3 regions of the Siphonobacter sp. SORGH_AS_0500 genome follow, and region 1 is predicted to be linked to each of the others. Evidence: riboswitches for the same ligand, from Rfam matches in the RefSeq annotation. Region 1 holds a riboswitch; each other region holds the start of a gene.
The links. A riboswitch is a leader RNA that binds a small molecule or an ion and turns the genes downstream of it on or off. The one in region 1 is predicted to bind S-adenosylmethionine.

Region 1 (6,687 bases):
AAAATGTACCAAAATCCAGGGTATAATTAATTTTTAAGATTTAATAATAGAAAAAACACCCGCTGATCACTCAGCGGGTGTTTTTTCTTATTCTAAGTTTTTCTTCCAAAACATCCCACGAGCTATGCATGGATGGGGGGCTAAGTGAATTGATCCACTAGTGAAGGAACTCTCAAGGTTTAAATCGTTCTGCTTCCTCTACAATTGCGTGATTTTTTGGCGATGGTTCTTCCCCCATTCTCCCAGCACGTTTACAAGCTCTTTCAGCGTCTCGGCGTATTCGGTGGGTTGGTATTCAACAATGACCGGTATGTTTTCTGCATGCACGACTCGTTTTACTAATCCATTTTGTTCCAGAGCCTTCAATTCACTGGAAAGGACCGTAGCCGAAATGCCCTTGATGGTTCGTTGTAATTCATTGAATCGGGTGTATCCGCTTACTAAAGCGATAATGATGCGGAGTTTCCACTTGCCACCTAATACATAAATAGCATCTTCTACGGCCGCTAAATTCTGGGCACACTGCGTTTCGGAGTAAAATATTAGGGGATCGTTCATCTTCTTTTCAGATAGTATAGTAATATAAACCTTACTGCTAAGGTTTTGTTTAGTACTAGTTTTTGCGTAGTTAATATAAATACATTTGCGATCATCATATAATTCGAAGCAAATGAAAAATATACTGCATATTATTTCCAGTCCTCAGGATGAAGCCTCAGTCAGTCGAAAACTGGGAGCTGCTATTTTGAAAGAGGTTCAGGAAAAATATCCAATCAATCAGGTAAAGGTTCGCGATTTATATAAAGAACCCGCTCCTCATCTGGATGAATCGCATATTAATGCCTTTTTTACGCCTAAAGAAAATCTCTCACCGGAGCAGGAGCAAAGCATCAAGTATTCGGATGATGCCGTTGCGGAATTAATGGAAAGTGACATCATTATTATGGAAGCTCCCATGTATAATTTCAACATCACGTCTACATTAAAGGCCTATTTTGATCACATAACCAGAGCCGGAATCACGTTCCACTACACGGGTAATGGTTTACTTCCCGAAGGACTTCTGAAAAACAAAAAGGCTTATCTGGCCATCACCTCGGGAGGTGTTTATTCCAAAGGAGAACTCAAGCCGTATGATTTCATTGATACGTACGTGCGTTTCTTTTTAACGTCAATTGGCATTGAAGTGATGGGCGTTTTTCGAGCAGAAGGGCAGGCCATTGTCGGAAAAGAAGTTGCTTTGGAAGAGGGTATTAAAAGCATTACTATCCATTGATGGGTAGTTTCCGTCGCTGCTTTTTCGAATGGATCAAGAACTTGCTTGAGTATATAAGTTTGTAATTTAGGAAGTTGAGTTAGTTTCTTTGTCCCCCGCCAAGAAATGGGCGGGGGGTTTGCTTATTCTTTAGAACGATAGCTTAGAATGTGCCTCAGCACGATGATAACCAGACTGTTTTACTGACGACAAAATACTCGGGAGAAAAGGAAGATCCTTTGCTTCGCTCTAGATGACAGACGCTGATGATAAAGTAGTTAGAAGTCATTTAAGTGTCCCCGGATGAAATCCGGGGACATTCTGAATGACAGATGTTTGGAGCATTTGTTAAAAAAGAAAAGCTGCCAGCATAAGAGTTGGCAGCTTTTCTTCGAAGATGTTTTCAAACTGGGAATGCTTTACGAAGCCAGACTAACTTCCTCAGTCTGATACAATTCACTAAGGATAGACAAGACTTCGTTGATTTCTTCAAACGTATTATCCGCTCCGAAGGAGAAACGAACGTTTTCTTTCCCAAAACTGGTGGGAATTTCCTGTAGTACGTGTGAGCCTCCGGCGAGATTGGAACAGGCACTACCACCGGAGACGGCAATGCCGCGAGCATCCAGGGCTTCTACCAATGAGCAGGGGCCGTCGAGAATAGGGAAGGCGACGTTAATTAATCCGGGTAAACTTTCCTCGAGGCTTTGACATCGACCATTAAACAAAACCCCGGGGATTTGCCGTTGGATTTCGTCGATGAACTGTTGTTTCAATGAATTCAGATGGGCGATGTTCTGCGTTTGATGGGTTATCGCCAGCTCCAGAGCCTTAGTTAATCCCACAATGCCGGGAATATTTTCGGTTCCTCCGCGTTGCCCCCCTTCCTGTCCGCCGCCGCTGATAAAGGCGGGCAATCGGTGTCCCTGACGGGCAAACAAAAATCCTACGCCTTTAGGACCACGAAATTTATGAGCCGAAGCCGTCGCAAAATCAACCGCATGCAGGTTTACGGGCACTTTACCGATGCTTTGAACGGTATCCGTATGGAAATAAGCTCCGTAGTGTTGAGTTAACGAATGCACTTCTTCCAAATCCAAAAGCGTACCTAGTTCGTTATTGGCGTGCATGAGGCTGACGAGTCCGTTGGGATGCTTCTCCAGCCACTGGGTTAAATCAGGAATGGATACCCGACCCTGCTCGTCTAACTGGACGTAATGAACTTGAATGAGCCCCGCCTGTTCCAACTGTTTCAGCGGCAAAAGCACGGCTTTATGTTCAATCTTCGAAGTAAGGACGTGGCGGATGTTAAAGTGCTGAATGCTACTTTTTAAAGCAAAATTGTCAGCTTCGGTACCGCCAGAAGTAAAGATAATTTCTTCGGGAGTAATGTTCAGTAAATCAGCAATTTGCCGACGACTCGATTGAATTACTTTTTTCGCTTCCCGGCCCGCCCAGTGATTCGAAGAGGCGTTGCCAAAATGTTGCGTAAAATAGGGTATGATGGCTTCCAGAACAGCAGGAGACAAAGCGGTAGTCGCGGAGTTATCTAAATAAATACTCATGGTATAAAAGAGCTGATGAAGGGTGAATGAATGGACACATAAGGAGCACAGGTATCAAATAAACCTGAGCGACGCTTGGTAATGAAATGAAACTGAGTCTCGTGACAAACGAGAGAAAGCCTTAACTCATCAGTAATGAGCAGGCCGATCGGTTCCTTAGATTGGGGAGGAATGACATGGCATATGGGGTTTATAGTTCCTAAAAATGTTAGGCAGGTTAGCACTGATTCCGCGTCGGAAAGTTGCTAAGGATTCGTCGAGCCTGTCTCTCCTCCTTTCTGTATAAGCCCCAACTACCAATGGTAATTGAAGACAATGCAAAGTAAAGTAGGGGAATTTAATAAAACAAATAAAATCTATAGAAATGGTAGATTAATAATACTGTTAACACTTCTTGTTGTGCTATTGCTCTGTAAAATAGATGATTACTAAAAATTATTTTTCTAAAATCAACTTACCATTAGTAAAATAGTCATTGCTATGATTCATTACGTAGGTTTAGGCAACCGAAAAAACTAGTTACCTATGAAGTCATTGCTGAGAATCATTACGCTTTTCTTCTGTTTTCCGACCTTGGTATTCTCCCAAAAAAGTGCATTGGAAAATGCCACGCTACTTCGTGCCAGGGAAGGGTTACCTTTCTTTTTTGAAAAAATAAAAGCTGGAAAGCCGATCATGGTAGGATACCTAGGTGGTAGCATTACTGAAGCCGGAAAAGGCTGGCGGGAGCAGTCACTGAGTTGGTTACAGAAAACCTATCCGCAGGTTCCCTTTCGGCAGATTAATGCGGGAGTTGGAGGAACGGGCTCGGATTTAGGTGTTTTTCGGGTGCAAACTCAGGTGCTCGATCAGAATCCTGATTTGGTTTTCGTAGAATTTGCTGTAAACGATAACGGTAAAAAGCCAGAGCAGATTTACAAAGCCATGGAAGGAATCGTTCGAAAAACCTGGCGGCAAAATCCTCATACCGATCTCTGTTTCGTATACACCTTAACGGCAGATCTGGCCCCAACTTACCAGCAGGGAAAACTGCCAGCTTCGGCTTTAGCCATGGAACAAATTGCGGAATATTATGGAATTCCCAGCGTTTGTCTGGGGCTGGAGGTGGCAGCTTTGGCCCAGCAAGGTAAGCTGATTTTCAAAGGCAAACCCGAAGATGCACCGGACAAAATTGTGTTTTCAGCCGATAACGTGCATCCTTATCCCGAAACAGGGCATCGGTTATATACGGAAGCCCTGGCAAAAGCTTTGAAGCAAATGGCGGACCTGAAAGTAACGCCACAAAAGCGGGCTTTAGCTAAACCTTACGTGAATGATAACTGGGAAGCGGCCCGTATGATCGCAGTGGACGAATTGAAAAAACAGGGGAACTGGACGACAATTACTCCCGATACGGATTCCGTGGCTTTGGCTTTGCAGCAGCGGTTTTCGAGCTTAATAAAATCCAGCACGCCGGGTGATTATCTGGAAGTAAAAATGAAAGGTCTGGCTTGCGGGTTGTATGATGTGATGGGTCCGGGAACGGGTCAGTATAGTATGGAAGTGGATCAGGACTTCAAACAAACCATTTCCCGGTTCGATGCTTATTGTACAGATTATCGCTCGAATTTCTTCGTTGTCCCTACATCGCCGAATTAGACGCATGTGATTCGATTTAAAGTTTCGGACGAAAAAGTGGATAAAGCCGCCATTCTTAAGACCCGAAACCAGGTTATGAATGATCCGTCACGCTTTCAGGAAAATGCCTGTTATGCAGGGAAGTTATTACTGGTGGGTGAAATAGTGCCGTAATGGAAATAACCGTTCCATAAGCGAAACGCGAGAGAAGTATTCAAATAAATTCACAAGGAAGTCATTCCTGCTGACATAAGGCTGTCATGGATGGGGTAGACCTTTGGATCCATTCTCACTAAAACGCAAATGGATATGTCTATCAAAATGAACGCCGGAATTATTACTTCCCGCTTAGCCGAGACGAAACGTTTTTATCAGGAAGTTTTTCAGTTTGGGATTACGTTCGAAAACGATTTTTTCGTGCTTATGCATACGCCTGACCGCAAAGCCGAAATCAGCTTTATGCTACCGGAGCATCCTTCGCAACATCCTTTATTTCATCCTGAATTTGACGGTAAAGGTGTTTTCCTAACACTGGAAGTGCCTAACGTAGACGAAGCATACGAGAAAATCAAAGATCTGAAGATCCCGATTGTTATTGAGTTGCGAGACGAACCCTGGGGTGACCGTCACTTTGCCTTTACGGATCCCAATGGAATTGGAATTGATGTTGTCACTCATCATGCAGTTGAATAGATTTTCAATAAAAAACCCGGTTCAGGTCTTACGCTGAACCGGGTTTTTTATTGAAAACTTATTACTTGGGTAAGAACACGCGAAACGTAGAACCCTGCTCTAATTGACTTTTGGCAGTAATAGCACCGCCGTGGTTGGCGGCTACTTTTTCGCAAATGGCTAAGCCCACTCCAGTACCCGCGAACTCAGTCTTGCCGTGTAAACGTTGGAAAACCTGGAAAATTCGCTTCAAGTATTTCTCATCGAAACCTATTCCGTTATCGGTAACGTCGATGCAGTAATAATGAGAGGTATGTTTGGTCGGTTTAATAAGAGTCGGTAGCTCGGTATGGTCAATTACCTTTGAATGAACATGGATCTGCGGATAAACGTCGTCCTTACGGAATTTTATGCCGTTAGATAACAGGTTCTGAAAAAGCTGATGCAGTTGGGAAGCATCCCCCATAACGGTTGGAAGACTCGAAACGTGTATCTGGGCAGAGGCTTCCTGAATGGTAACTTCGAGATCATTGATAACCGTTTGCAGAACCTCATTCAAAGGTACCGGATGGGCTGAAATCTGCTGGGTCGTGATTTGCGAGAAACTCAATAAATCCCGGATCAGCGTGGACATACGCCCCGCTGCGGTTTGCATTCGATCCAGGTAGATGATGCTGTCGCCTAAATCTTCACTATGCTGTAATTTTAATAAGGTACTGAACGACTGTATTTTACGAAGGGGTTCCTGTAAGTCGTGCGAAGCGATGTAGGCAAATTGCTGTAATTGTTCGTTCGACCGTTGTAAATCATACACGGATTCCTGCAATTCTTTCGTTCGTTGCTGTACCTGCTCGTCGAGCTCGTTCGATAAGTCACGATAGCGGGCTTCGCTGGCCTGTAAAGCCCGGTTAATCAATATAATATCCGTTACTTCCGTACAAACTTCCAGCACACCCGTTTGTCTATTACCTTCATAATAAGGCGACAACAGAAGGTTGAAATAACGAACCTCAAGCATTCCATTTTTTAATAAAGGAATTTCCAGAGCATAGGCCTGATCGGGTTCGCCGGTTTGATAAACTTTCCGACAGCGTTCCACAAAATCCTGCCCTTTTAGTTCGGGCAGGGCTTCCAGCAGGGGTTGACCAATTAAATCATTTTCCCGCTGAATGAGCGAAAGCATGGTTTGATTGATCAGTTCAATGGTTAATTCTTCACCTTTGACCAGCATCATCGCCACCGGAGCCTGCTGAACGAGGTTACGTAAACGAATTTCGATCTGGCGACGAGACTGATTAAGGTTAATCTGGGCTCTAACCTTGGTCAATAATTCCTGACCCGAGAAAGGCTTGACCAGGTAATCATCTGCTCCGGCTTCCAGTCCGTCAATGCGGGCTTCCTGACCCGCCCGGGCTGAGAGGAAAATCAGCGGAATATGAGCCGTTGATGCATTCTTTTTCAGTTTTTCCAGCAACTCTTTCCCGTCCATGACGGGCATCATGATGTCACTAAGGATCAGGTCTGGCTGTAAGGAGTAACTTAATTTTTCAAGGGCATCGGCTCCGTTGAAAGCGGTAT
Region 2 (6,687 bases), on a different contig from region 1:
ATTTCGGTAAAAAATATTTCGCTACTCTTAACTTCCGTCGGGACGGCTATTCAGCTTTTGCGAGTGGTAAAAAGTTTGGTAACTTCTACGGTGCTTCGCTGGGGTACTCCATCTCAGATGAAACTTTCTGGGCGAATTCAGCCATCAGTCGAATCGTAAGTTACCTGAAATTCCGGGGTAGCTACGGTCTGGTTGGGAATAATCAGGGCATTAATGACTATGCTTCGCTGCAATCCTACGCGGCTGGTTTACAGGGCGATTCCCCTACGCTTTATTACGATCAGGCGGGAAACCGAAGTCTGTCCTGGGAAACCAGCAAGAAAACTGATTTTGGATTTGCTTTTGGCTTACTCAATGATCGCATTACCGGAGAAATCGCCTATTACCAAAACGATGTGGATGGCCTGATTCTCAATGTTCCGCAGGCATCTTCCAAAGGGATTCCCTCCAATTCTCTGTTACTCAATATTGGATCGATGCAAAATACCGGGCTGGAGTTCAGCGTACAGGCCCATGCCGTTCGTACGGATGAGTTCAGCTGGAAAATCAATGCGAATGTAACGACGCTGAAAAATAAGGTCATTAGCCTGAATGGAGATAACCAGCGGATAATCAACGGTGAAAACGTAATTGAAATTGGAAAATCGGTTTCCAGTCTCTGGGCCGTTACTACGCTGGGGGTTAATCCTGAAAATGGTCGCCGTTTATTCCAGAAAGCCGACGGAACCGTGGTTCAATACGATCATTCGGCCTCCGCATCCCAACGATGGACGACGCTGGAAGGCACGTCCGTATCTGCTGCAACGACGCTGGCCGACGGTAGAAATCAAGGCCCGGCTTTGCCAAAATGGTACGGCGGATTTGATAACACGTTTACCTACAAAAACTTCGATCTGGGTTTATTCCTGCAATTCTCGGGAGGTAATAAGGTTCTGAACGGCACCAAACCTGGAACTCGTGATCAACGCGGCTACAACAACAGCACGGATCTCCTCGACCGCTGGACACCGAATAATAAAGATGGGAAATTACCACGGGCGGTTTACGGAGATAACATTTCCAACGGCGGAGCGGCTATCTCCATTTCCGAAAATATTGAAAAAGGCGATTTTGCTCGTCTGCGGAATGTTTCGTTGGGGTACAAAATCAATCCAAATGTTCTGAACCGCCTTCATGTATCGAGTGCCCGCGTGTACGCTCAGGTGCAGAATGCTCTGGTTTTTACGAAGTACAGCGGTTATGATCCCGAATCTACGGTGAATGGAAACAGCAATACGGGTCCCGGCGTGGACCGGAATGCATTGGGACAAACCCGTACAGTATCCCTCGGTATTACTATTGGCTTTTAACCCTTCCTGATTATGAATCACTTACTCAAACATACGTCCCGCGTACTAGGCCTTGGAATCGTACTTGCACTTTCTTCCTGCAACGAAGACAAACTAGAACCCACACCCACTACGTTTTTCACCGACATTGTCGTTTTCGATACACCTGCCCGCATTGCCCAGCAGGTGAACGGGTTATTCAGTTCTTCGTCCATTAAATCAGGAGCCTTTCTAGGAGGGCGTTATCACATTTATAGCGATATTCAGGGAGAAGAATTCCTGAATGTCAAGGCCAACCAGGGTACTGGTTTTAACGTGTGGAGCTTTACACAAAACGAATCGCAGACGGGTGGCATCTGGGACGCGGCTTATGCTTCTATTAATAAAGTTAACGTATTTCTAAAAGGTCTGGATGATAACGCCAGCAAATTCGTACCTCCTACGTTTCCAGCCAACTATGACCAGCAAGTGCTAAAATACAAAGCCGAAGCTCGGTTCGTGAGAGCGGTGGCTTATTTCTACGTACTGCAGTTTTATGCCCGGTCGTATGGGGCAACTTCTAATGGTTCCAGTCCGGGCTTGCCGCTTCGGCTTCAGGCTGAAACCAATGCAGCGAATAACGATCTGGCCCGGAGTACGGTGGCCGAAGTTTACGCTCAGATTATTGAGGATTTGAATTTCGCCGAGCAGAACCTTCCGTTAAATTATACCGATGAATTGACCAATGTCTCGCATCCGCATCGGAATTCGGCAATTGCGTTTAAAACGAAAGTTTATCTGGCTCAATCTAAATGGGATGACGTAATCCGGGAAGCCGACAAGATTGTCTCCGCTTCTGCTCCCTTTACGGCCACCACGGGCGTAAAGCATGCCTTGCAAGCCAATATTGCTTCGGTCTTTGCCGTACCGCAAACCACAACGGAAAGCATCTTCTCGCTCGTTTTCACCAATCAGGACAACCCAGGAACGCAGAATCAATTTGGCTTTTACTACCTGCCGACAGGTAACAGGGAGTATTACCTGAACCCGGCAGGAATTCTGGGCGAAAGCACCTGGAAATCGACCGATGCCCGCCGCCAGTTTGTGGTTACTTCGGGCGGGCAGCAGTGGTTATCGAAATACTCGAGTCCGTCGCCTTATACCGACAAAGCTCCGATTATTCGCTACGCGGAAGTGCTATTGAACCTTGCTGAGGCACGAACCCGCTCGACCAATTCAGTAGATGCCCGAGCCGTTCAGTTGCTGAGTGCCGTGCGATCAAGGTCGGATGCTTCTACGCAGTGGACTACCGCCAGCTTTCCTAATGCCAGTGCTTTGCTGGAAACGATTCTAAAAGAACGCCGCATTGAGTTTTTAGGCGAAGGCTTACGCTCTATTGACATTTACCGGCAGAATCTAACGTTTCCAGCAAAAGGCACTGTACCGGCCATCGTACCGAGCGATCCTACATATGTATGGCTCATTCCAGCCAGTGAGTTAACCGCTAATAAGCTAATGACCCGTAATTAATCACAGGCAGCAGGCATTTGTTCAAGCTAGATGCCTGCTGCCTAATCTAACTTCAATTCTCAATCTACTGATTGACAAATGATTAATAGGTTTGGCTAAAAAAATAAACGTTATTAGTCTATAAAATCTATAGATTTATTTGGATAATGTATTTTCACGTATATATCTTTGCAGAGTCTTCAATTACTTCCCTGCAAAAGTAGTTGCGGCTTATAAAGAAAGGTGGAGAGACAGGCTCTTTGAATCCTTAGCAACTTTCCTGAACGGAATCAGTGCTAACCTGCCTATTGAATTAGGAACTATAAACCCAACAACCAACCATGAACGCTAAGCTATTCGCCTGCAATGCTCGCTGCTGCACCTGCTGCTGCTGAGATCCGTCCAACCTCAACTAATCACGAAAGTCATTTGCATCTGCCTGCCTGCACTGGTGTTTATGCTTTCTTTCTCTGCACACGTTTCAACGCGAGTGCATTTCCTAACTATTTCTAACACATCTATTTATGAAAATGAAAGCCATTTCATTCCTGAAAGGCACGGCCCTTACCTTGTCCGTACTCAGTGGTTTTTCTTCGCAGGCTCAGCAAACTCAATTCCCGAAAGAAGGCGTTTGGCGGGGCGTTTTCACCATTAACGAACAGAAGGTTCCCTTTAATTTTGAAGTAAAGGGTAATAAAGCCGAAGACGCTACTTTCACCCTCATCAATGGCACCCGTCAGGATCACTTCCACGTCAAACAAACGGCTTCTGATTCTTTATTTATTAAAATGAATACGTACGATGCCGCACTGGTAGCTAAGGTTCACCCCGACGGCCACCTCACGGGTGAATACCGCAGTCTGGTGCCCAGCTTCCGGGGTAACTCGCTGCCTTTTACGGCGGAATACGGTAAGTCTTACCGATTCGTTGAACCCGGTAAAGACATTGCCCCAGCGGCTAACCTGAGCGGTAAATGGGAAATCAAACTCATTAGTAAAGAACCGGTTGCGAATCAGGTCGCTTTACTCGAACAAAAGGGGAATAAACTGACGGGCGTGATCATGACGGTCGTGGGTGATTCCCGTGAACTGGAGGGGACTGTTCAGGGAAATGAATTTGTTCTTTCGGGCTTCACCGGGCCTAATCCCGTATTGATCAAAGGAAAAATCAACGAGGACAAAACCTTATCCGCCGAAATTGATCGTGGATTATACGTCACTCAAAAGCTGGAGTGGACGAAAAACAAAAAGGCAGAACTTCCGGATCCCTATGCTCTGACTCAACTGAAGGAAGGTCAGAATAAACTGGATTTCACTTTCCCCGATCTGAATGGAAAAACCGTAAAACTGAGCGATGCCAAATACAAAGGCAAAGTAGTTATCGTGGAAATCATTGGGACCTGGTGCCCCAATTGCACAGATCAGACGGCTTTTCTTTCCCCCTGGTACAAGGCCAATAAACATCGCGGCGTAGAAGCCATCGCGGTTGGTTTTGAACAGAAAGATGATCTGGAATACGCCAAGTACACACTAGGTAAACTGAAAGAGAAATACGGTATTGAATACGACATTCTCTTCGGTGGTATTGCGGATAAAAAACTGGCTTCCGAGAAATTCGCGGCCCTCAATAAAATGATGGCGTTCCCAACAACGATCATCATTGGTCGGGATGGAACCGTGAAGCAAATCCACACGGGTTATACCGGGGAAGTAACGGGGAAATACTACAAAAACTACGTGAAGAAGTGGAATAAAGACCTGGACAAATACATTGCTGAAGAAGCTCCGGCCAGCAGCGATGTGGCCGCACGATAATCGTTCGATCGTCAAAGTTGATTTGCCATGTATTCGAGTATCGGGTAGTTTACCCGATACTCCTTAAAAAACCATAATTCGCTACTAATCAGCTACATTTACAAAAACCTAAACAAAACTTGTCATGAAAAAAGTACTCGCTCTCCTCGCCCTTGCGTCATTCGCATTTACAAAGCCTCAGGCTACGGTTACTTACAAAGTAGATACCCAGAAAAGCACTATCGTATGGAAAGGTAAAAAAGTGACCGGTGAACACTATGGCAACGTTACCCTTACCAGCGGCACCCTAATTGCTGATAATGGTAAGTTGAAAGGCGGTTCGTTTGAAAGCGATCTTCGCACGCTGACGGTTACAGATTTAAAAGATCAGGAATACAACCAGAAGCTAGTCAATCACCTCAAAGGGGATGATTTCTTCGCGGTTGACAAACACCCTAAATCAACCTTTGTGATTACGTCGGTAACCCCACAGGCAGCGGGTCAGGTGCAGGTCAAAGGGAAGTTAACCATCAAGGGCATTACGCAGGAAGTAAGCTTTCCCGCCACGGTAAAGGCTGATAAAAACCAGTTAACGGCATCAGCTAAAATTCCGGTAGATCGTACCAAATACGACATCAAATTCCGTTCGACTAATTTCTTCGAAAATCTGGGTGATAAAGCCATCCACAATGACTTTGAACTGGATGTAAACTTAGTCGCTAACGCGGGCGGCACGGCTTCGGCGAGTCGATAATCTTTCCTTGTTTATGAGAAAAATTTTTACCGGGCTAGTCGTTTTACTAGCCAGTGTGACCTCGCTATGGGCTCAGGAAAGCGTTCAGCAACTCGAATGGGATTATTCGCTATCGAAGACCGCTCTCCAGCCCGGTGACGAAGTAGAGCTCATCGTGAGAGCTAGAGTTGAAAAAGGATGGTCTTTGTACTCTTCTGATTTTAAGGCAGATATAGGTCCTCAGCCTACTCATTTTGAGTTCGTATCTAATGGCACGTATTCAGTGCTAGGTCCGGTCGTTCCCATTTCGCCCCAAACGAAGCAAGACAAAACCTGGGAAATGAATGTCTCTTACTTCACGAAACAGGCCGAATTTCGCCAGAAGGTCAGAATCGATAAACTGGATTATTTTTTCACAGGCTACATCACTGGTCAGGTTTGTCACGATAAAAAAGGCTTATGCGTTCCTTTTCGACAAGCGTTTAATTTTGATCCCCGAAATGCCCAATGAAAGTCTTTTTCCTCGCTCTGGGGGGGATTCTATTACTCTTTCTGAACTTCAGGTTTATTACTTCAGAAGAACCCCTAAGCAAAGTAGAACTGGGCAAAAAGCTCTTTTTTGACCCTATTCTTTCCGAAGATCGCACCATTAGCTGTGCTTCCTGTCACAAACCCGAATTTGCCTTTGCGGATACGATGTCCTTCAGTCTGGGTGTGCGAAATACCCCCGGTGAACGTAATACGCCTTCGGCGATGAATCTGGCAGGTCGGTTGCAACTCTTTTGGGATGGGAGGTCATCGTCTCTAGAAATGCAGGCTCTGGAGCCGATTGCGAACCCAACCGAAATGAACTTGCCCATCGCCGAAGCTGTATCCCGCCTTAATGGCGACAAGTTTTACGCAAAGGCTTTTCGTAAACTTTATAAATCAGACGTTACGGCTACTCAACTGGCAGAAGTAATTGCAGCCTATGAGCGAACGCTGGAAACCAGTAATACGCCCTATGACCGGTATATTAATGGAGACGATGCGGCCATGTCGGCTTCGGCCATTCGTGGCAGAAATCTGTTCATTGGTAAAGCCAATTGTGCCAATTGCCATTCAGGAGAAGATTTCACGGCAGATCGATTCAAGAACATTGGTTTATTCGATGGAAAGGATTTGCTGGATCAGGGGCGGTTCAGGATTGTAAAAGACAGTACTTACCTGGGTCACTTTAAAGTTCCGGGCTTGCGTAACGTGGCCTTAACGGCTCCGTATATGCATAACGGTATGTTCAAGACACTGCGGGAAGTCATTCATTATTACAACCATCCCGACCAGTTTGTCAAGAATGGTTTCAACC
Region 3 (6,687 bases), on a different contig from region 1:
TGGCTTCTTCCTGATGGCCGAAGGTTCTCAAATTGACTGGGCTGGCCACGCCAACGATTTGGATTACCTCCTCACCGAAACGCTTGATTTTGACAAAGCCGTAGGAGCTGCCCTGGACTTTGCCGAGAAAGATGGCGAAACGCTGGTTATTGTCACTGCTGACCACGAAACGGGTGGTTTATGCCTGACGGGCGGTGACTGGAGAAATGGTAAGGTAGAAGGTAAATTCATCTGGTCGAACCACACTGCCAATCCTGTTCCTGTCTTTGCTTATGGTCCTGGAGCGGAGTTATTCCGTGGTATTTTCCCTAATGTAGAAGTAAATAAAAAAATCCAGCAAGCCTGGTGGGGAGAATCAGTGTTAAGCCGTAAATAAGTGTTGGGATTTTGTTATTAAAACCTTCAGTATTACTCAAAGGAAAAGCCGAAATGATCACTTCATTTCGGCTTTTCCTTTGAGTTGTAGATACTAAACAGCATCTTCAAGCATCGTGGCCGCTGGCAGCAGTGACTTTAGGTCTAAACGCATTCCATAAAGAATTAAACCGATTGCTGCCAGCGAAAAAGCTGGCAGCGGCATGAAAAAAGCCGGAATGAAACAGATCATTCCGGCTTTTTTCTTATAGGATATGATGACAGACAGAATCCCCAAGCACTACTGCCCCTGTGGAGCCGCCACGACGGCAGCGGCACAACATTTAAACTCAAAACGCCAAACCCTACACAACAAATTCAAACGTAACGGCCTTCACTAGGTCGGGATGAAGGCTTTCCGCTACGGGGCAGGTTAAGGCGGCGTTTTCCAGCTTCTTTTTACGAGTTTCAGTTAGGGGCTGACTCGTCTTAACAATCAGTTTAACAGCGATCTCACTGATTCGACGAGGGTTTTCAGCCATACTCTTCGTAACTTCTACCTGCGTCCCCGTAATATCCACCTGGTCCCGCTGGGCAACGATTCCCATGATGGTTAACATGCAGGAACCCAAAGCCGAAGCAACTAAATCAGTGGGAGAAAATGCCTCTCCTTTTCCGTGATTATCCACTGGAGCATCCGTAATAATTTCTGAGCCAGATCTTACATGTGTAGCCTGCGTGCGAAGTTGTCCTAAATACGTAATGGTAGCCGTTGCCATGCCTGTAACTGTTATCTTAATTGAATGAATGAGACGTATTTTCCGAAAAGCTTTTCTCTCACTTTTCCTAAAAAATGCCATTAAAGGTAAGTTATTCTTTCTAACTCATCTTTCTTCACGGGATTATCGCCCTCACAATTCAAGTGAAAAGTTTCATTCTTTTATCAAACGCAACTTTTTATCGTCATTACAGGTTAGCTCATTACCTTTGTACATCTTTTGATAGACCCCACTGTTTATCAAATCAGCAATTGATATTGGGATGATTGAGCTACCCGTAATAACAAAATCCGGTACAGGCACCAAAGGCGAGAACAAGCCAGGTTCCTCTACCCGCAAACCCGACTGGTTGCGAGTGAAACTCCCCACCGGTCCGGAATACCGCAACGTGCGGCAAGTTGTAGATGAATATAAACTCCATACCATTTGTCAGTCAGGAAACTGTCCGAATATGGGTGAGTGTTGGGGAGCGGGTACGGCTACATTTATGATTTTGGGTAATGTCTGTACGCGTTCCTGTACCTTCTGTGCAGTAGCAACCGGACGTCCCAACGAATATGATGCGGACGAACCCCGTCGCGTAGCCGAAGCCATTAAGATCATGGGTGTGAAGCATGCCGTTCTGACTTCTGTAAACCGGGATGAATTGAAAGACCGGGGAGCTGAAATCTGGTATCAGACGGTTCGCCTGACGAAAGAATTAAGCCCCAGCACAACGATTGAAACGCTGATTCCTGATACGAAAGGAAACTGGGCTGCTCTGGAGCGTATGATTGCTGCCGGACAGGAAGTGGTCTCCCATAATATGGAGACGGTAGAACGTCTGTATCGCCCCGTACGTCCTCAGGCGAAATATTCGCGGAGTCTGGAGCAAATCAAACGGACGAAAGACTTTGGCAAACGTACCAAAACGGGCATTATGCTAGGTTTGGGCGAAACGCAGGACGAAGTATTCAAAGCTATGGATGATCTGGTCGCTCATGGACTGGACGTTCTGACGCTGGGCCAATACCTTCAGCCTACAAAAATGCACCACGAAGTTATTGAATGGATTCACCCCGACACCTTCGCGATGTATAAGGAAGAGGGCGAAAAAAGAGGGATTAAATACGTTGAATCGGGCCCGCTGGTACGCTCCAGCTACCATGCCGAACGTCACGTAAACGTATAATTTATATTGATTTGAGTCAAAGGCCTCGTTACCTAGGAGTAGCGAGGCCTTTTTTGTAGAGAGCCGACTTCATCGCGTCTAGTCGGGAGATGGAAATCAGGCAGAGCTAAGAAACTGCCTCTTGCCCTCCGCTATGGTTGGTGTCCTCACCAACCATTATGCTTTATTAATGGCGGGTGAAGACACCAGCCATAGCGGGAGTAACAAAAATTGCCTCTACCCAGACGCGATAAAGTCGCCTCTCTGCATTCAAACAAAATCGAATTTTCCAGGTTCTATTTTCATTCACGAGATTCCCGATTGCTTGAAGTACGACATCATCATAACAGGAGGAGGTATGGCTGGACTAAGTCTGGCCTATTACCTCAATCGTAGTGCTTTACGCGATAAGAAAATTTTGATTATTGATCGTGAAAAGAAAACCCGGAATGACCGCACCTGGGCCTTTTGGCAGGAAGGAGAAAGTGCATTCGAGTCCATCCTCTACCGAAAATGGAATTCCATCTGGTTTCATGGATCTAATGGATTTTCCCGAAAGTTGACCTTAGGCAAGCATCAGTATAAGTTACTTCGCGGAATTGATTTCTACCAGTTTATTCATCACGAACTGGCGACAAACCCTGCCATTGAATTCTTATACAGCCCCATTCAGTCTATTCTGTCTGATAACCAGGAAGCCATTGTTCAAACCGAAGCAGGCGAATACCGGGCAAGCTGGTGTTTCGATAGTACGCACGTTTTGCAAGCCATGAAACCCTTGCCAGCGAGTGGCTTTGTCTACCAAAACCTGTTACAGCACTTCAAAGGCTGGGTCATTCGCACCAATCAACCTGCCTTTGACCCGCAGGTACCGATTATGATGGATTTCCGAATCGACCAGCAGAACGAATGTCGATTCATCTACGTAATGCCTTTTTCTGAAACGGAAGCTCTCATTGAATTCACGCTCTTTACCCCAGCCCTGCTTTCAAAAAAAGAGTACGATAAAGGTTTAAAAAGTTACATTCAGGAATTCACTTCCATTCAGCACTATGAAATTCTGGAAGAAGAATTTGGGATTATTCCCATGAGCGACGAGCCTGCTCAGGAACAGGCAGCTCCACGCGTGATTCGCGTGGGTACTGCGGGCGGTTATACGCGGGCCAGCACGGGTTATACCTTTACCCGCACGCAAAAGCGTTTACAACAATTGGTTCATAACCTGGAACGATCTTTCGACGTTTCGCCCGTAACCCACAAAGCAATCCCTGCTCTGAATTACTTTTACGATCAGGTTTTTCTAAATGTCTTTTTAAAAAAGCGGGTATCTACGGCTGCTATATTTACGGGGTTGTTCCAAAAAAATCCGGCTCCCCGCATTTTCCGGTTTCTGGATGAAGAAAGCAGTCTGGTAGAAGACTTAAAAGTCATTGTTTCCGTACCCATCCTTCCCTTTACAAAAGCCGCCATTGACATTTTTAAACGAAATATTCAGGAATTCCGACAAGGTTAAGCCATCTTGTTTGGTGAATTTCCACGGAATGTACAATTTTGCAAAAGTATCCAGAGGCTCCAGTTAGGGCACCAACCGAGTTTAGAACGCTACGGTGGTTTAACGATACGGGCTTTTTTCTTGAAAATCAGCTTTTTAGAAAAATTCAAAACGTTCAATTCCTTCCTTTGGCCAAGGTTTACGAAACATTACATATTTATCGATTCGTACTCCCAATCAATTAATTAACAGCACATGCCTTATCTATTCACTTCTGAGTCTGTATCTGAAGGACATCCTGATAAAGTAGCCGATCAAATTTCAGATGCCCTCATTGATCATTTCTTAGCCTTCGACCCTCAATCTAAAGTTGCCTGCGAAACCCTGGTAACTACCGGACAGGTTGTTTTGGCCGGTGAAGTTAAATCAACTACCTATCTCGACGTTCAGAGCATTGCTCGTGAAGTAATCCGTAAAATTGGATATACGAAGTCTGAATACATGTTTGAAGCCAATTCCTGCGGTGTTCTTTCTGCTATTCACGACCAGTCAGCGGATATTAACCAGGGCGTGGATCGCTCAAATCCTGAAGAACAGGGTGCGGGTGACCAGGGTATGATGTTCGGTTACGCTACCCGCGAAACGGACAACTACATGCCTTTAGCTCTGGATTTAGCTCACAAAATCCTGAAGGAAATGAGCGACATTCGTAATAATGAGCTGTCGCTGATGCCTTACTTACGCCCCGATGCGAAGTCTCAGGTAACGATTGAATATAGTGATGACAACACGCCTCAGCGAATTGATACCATCGTTGTTTCGACGCAACATGATGATTTCGGTGATGACGAAACGATGCTCACTAAAATCCGCGAAGACATCATTAACATCGTTATTCCCCGCGTGAAAGCTGCTCTGAAACCTGAGTTAAGCCAGTTATTCGAAGGAGAAATTACCTATCACATCAACCCTACGGGTAAATTCGTGATTGGTGGTCCTCACGGCGATACGGGTCTGACGGGTCGTAAGATCATTGTTGATACATACGGCGGAAAAGGTGCCCACGGTGGGGGTGCGTTCTCGGGTAAAGATCCTTCGAAAGTAGACCGTTCGGCAGCTTATGCTACGCGGCACATTGCGAAAAACCTGGTTGCTGCTGGGCTGGCGGATGAAGTATTGGTTCAGGTTTCTTACGCCATTGGCGTAGCAGAGCCTTGCGGTCTGTATATCAACACGTATGGAACTTCGAAGGTGGGATTAACGGACGGAGAAATTGCCTTGAAAGTAGGCGAGATCTTCGACATGCGTCCTTACTTCATTGAGCAGCGTCTGAAACTTCGTAACCCAATTTATTCCGAAACGGCTGCCTATGGTCACATGGGTCGCGAATCGAAAGTGGTAACAAAAACATTCAAATCTCCCGACGGAAAAGTAATCGAGCAGGAAGTAGAATTATTTACCTGGGAAAAACTGGATTACGTGGATCAGGTAAAAGCCAAATTTGGTCTGTAATTCCTTGAATTATATCTCTTTAAAAGGCCCGGATTGTATAAACAATCCGGGCCTTTGGTTTTCTACCCTGTAGAGACGCGACTTCATCGCGTCTGGCCGGGAAATGAAAGTAACGTAGGGGTAACCCAAAACTGCCTCTTACCCAGAAGCGATGAATCGCGTCTCTAGGTTTTTTACCTATCTTAGATTCCTATTCTTTCTTCTCTTGGTCAAATCTGATATGCTGAAAATCCTAACCACTACTTTAGTACTCCTAACTTCCACTTTTACTTTTGCACAAACCACCAAAGTTATCGTTCGGGCCCAGGCCAAAGATGCCAAATTTATTGGCACCGGCATTGGTGGGGCTTATGTCATTATTCGTAATGAGTTGACGGGTGAAATTCTGGCGAAAGGTCTGACCAGCGGAAATTCTGGCAACACGGATTTACTTATGAACCAGCCCTACAAACGCCACAATCGCCTTACCGACGAACAGACAGCCCGATTTGAAGCAGACTTAAAACTGGATGCTCCTACCTTCGTTACCGTCGAAGCCATCGCTCCCGTTAATCGTAAAAGTTCAGCCGTAAAAGCTTCTACCCAGCTCTGGCTCATCCCGGGAAAACCCATCGATGGCGACGGGATTATTCTACAAATTCCCGGATTAATGGTGGACATTTTAGAACCTCAATCTCATCAGGTGATTACCCAAACCACACTAAAGGATAATCAGGTAAAAATTCGGATTAATCTGGTTATGATGTGCGGTTGTGTGATTAATAAAAACGGGTTCTGGAAATCTGATAACATCGAAGTAAAAGCTCTCGTCAAAAAAGATGGCATGAAGTTTGGAGAAATTCCGTTGAGCTTTGCTTCGCAGGATAATATTTTTGAAGGAATGCTTTCCGTTAAAGATAAAGGCATGTACGAAATACAGATTTACGCCTACGACCAGGTAAACAAAAACACCGGAATCGACCGAATTAACTTTGTAATCCAATAAGTTTAGTTTTCTGTTTTCAATTTTTTGCCACAAAGGCTCGAAGACACCAAGGTTCACAAAGTTTTATGCTGAGGTACTCTGTGCAAAACTCTGAGTAACGCTGTGGTTAATCAAAAACAGAAAACTAAGCTCATTACCTTCCAACCTACTCTATCTATTACCTATGAATGAACGTAATCGGATCGATGCATTAGAAGCCGAAGTCCAGCGACTGGCGGAGCAGCTTTCCAGTGCTCAGAAAAATCTTATTCAGATTCAACGGGAGTTAAGTTCACTACGCCCCGACACTACTCCTGTTAAAACCGTTACACAAACCCCCATTGCTCCTCCCTCAGCTCCAGTTTCTGCGGTTTCTCCACCCGTAATAACAAAACCTGCTCCTACGTACGCCAAAACGCCAACGGAAGAATACATC

Region 2: another riboswitch for S-adenosylmethionine. It lies ahead of QE357_RS23725 (peroxiredoxin); the one in region 1 lies ahead of QE357_RS22120 (cysteine desulfurase family protein).
Region 3: another riboswitch for S-adenosylmethionine. It lies ahead of metK (methionine adenosyltransferase); the one in region 1 lies ahead of QE357_RS22120 (cysteine desulfurase family protein).

The regions. Positions count from the first base shown of each region.
Region 1 is NZ_JAVIYT010000006.1:121,716-128,402, forward strand. It holds gene QE357_RS22105 (RagB/SusD family nutrient uptake outer membrane protein) at 1-30, shown strand, start outside; gene QE357_RS22110 (helix-turn-helix domain-containing protein) at 199-558, opposite strand; gene QE357_RS22115 (NAD(P)H-dependent oxidoreductase) at 671-1,276, shown strand; gene QE357_RS22120 (cysteine desulfurase family protein) at 1,675-2,820, opposite strand; SAM riboswitch class I at 3,008-3,109, opposite strand; gene QE357_RS22125 (SGNH/GDSL hydrolase family protein) at 3,346-4,458, shown strand; gene QE357_RS22130 (hypothetical protein) at 4,465-4,611, shown strand; gene QE357_RS22135 (VOC family protein) at 4,747-5,130, shown strand; gene QE357_RS22140 (ATP-binding protein) at 5,192-6,687, opposite strand, start outside.
Region 2 is NZ_JAVIYT010000008.1:87,626-94,312, forward strand. It holds gene QE357_RS23715 (TonB-dependent receptor) at 1-1,349, shown strand, start outside; gene QE357_RS23720 (RagB/SusD family nutrient uptake outer membrane protein) at 1,362-2,837, shown strand; SAM riboswitch class I at 3,045-3,145, shown strand; gene QE357_RS23725 (peroxiredoxin) at 3,341-4,630, shown strand; gene QE357_RS23730 (YceI family protein) at 4,755-5,363, shown strand; gene QE357_RS23735 (protein-disulfide reductase DsbD domain-containing protein) at 5,377-5,853, shown strand; gene QE357_RS23740 (cytochrome c peroxidase) at 5,850-6,687, shown strand, end outside.
Region 3 is NZ_JAVIYT010000001.1:2,186,266-2,192,952, reverse strand. It holds gene QE357_RS09205 (alkaline phosphatase) at 1-376, shown strand, start outside; gene QE357_RS09200 (OsmC family protein) at 720-1,133, opposite strand; gene lipA (lipoyl synthase) at 1,396-2,304, shown strand; gene QE357_RS09190 (lycopene cyclase family protein) at 2,438-3,796, shown strand; SAM-I-IV-variant riboswitch at 3,838-3,941, shown strand; gene metK (methionine adenosyltransferase) at 4,031-5,287, shown strand; gene QE357_RS09180 (hypothetical protein) at 5,508-6,272, shown strand; gene QE357_RS09175 (DUF2339 domain-containing protein) at 6,436-6,687, shown strand, end outside.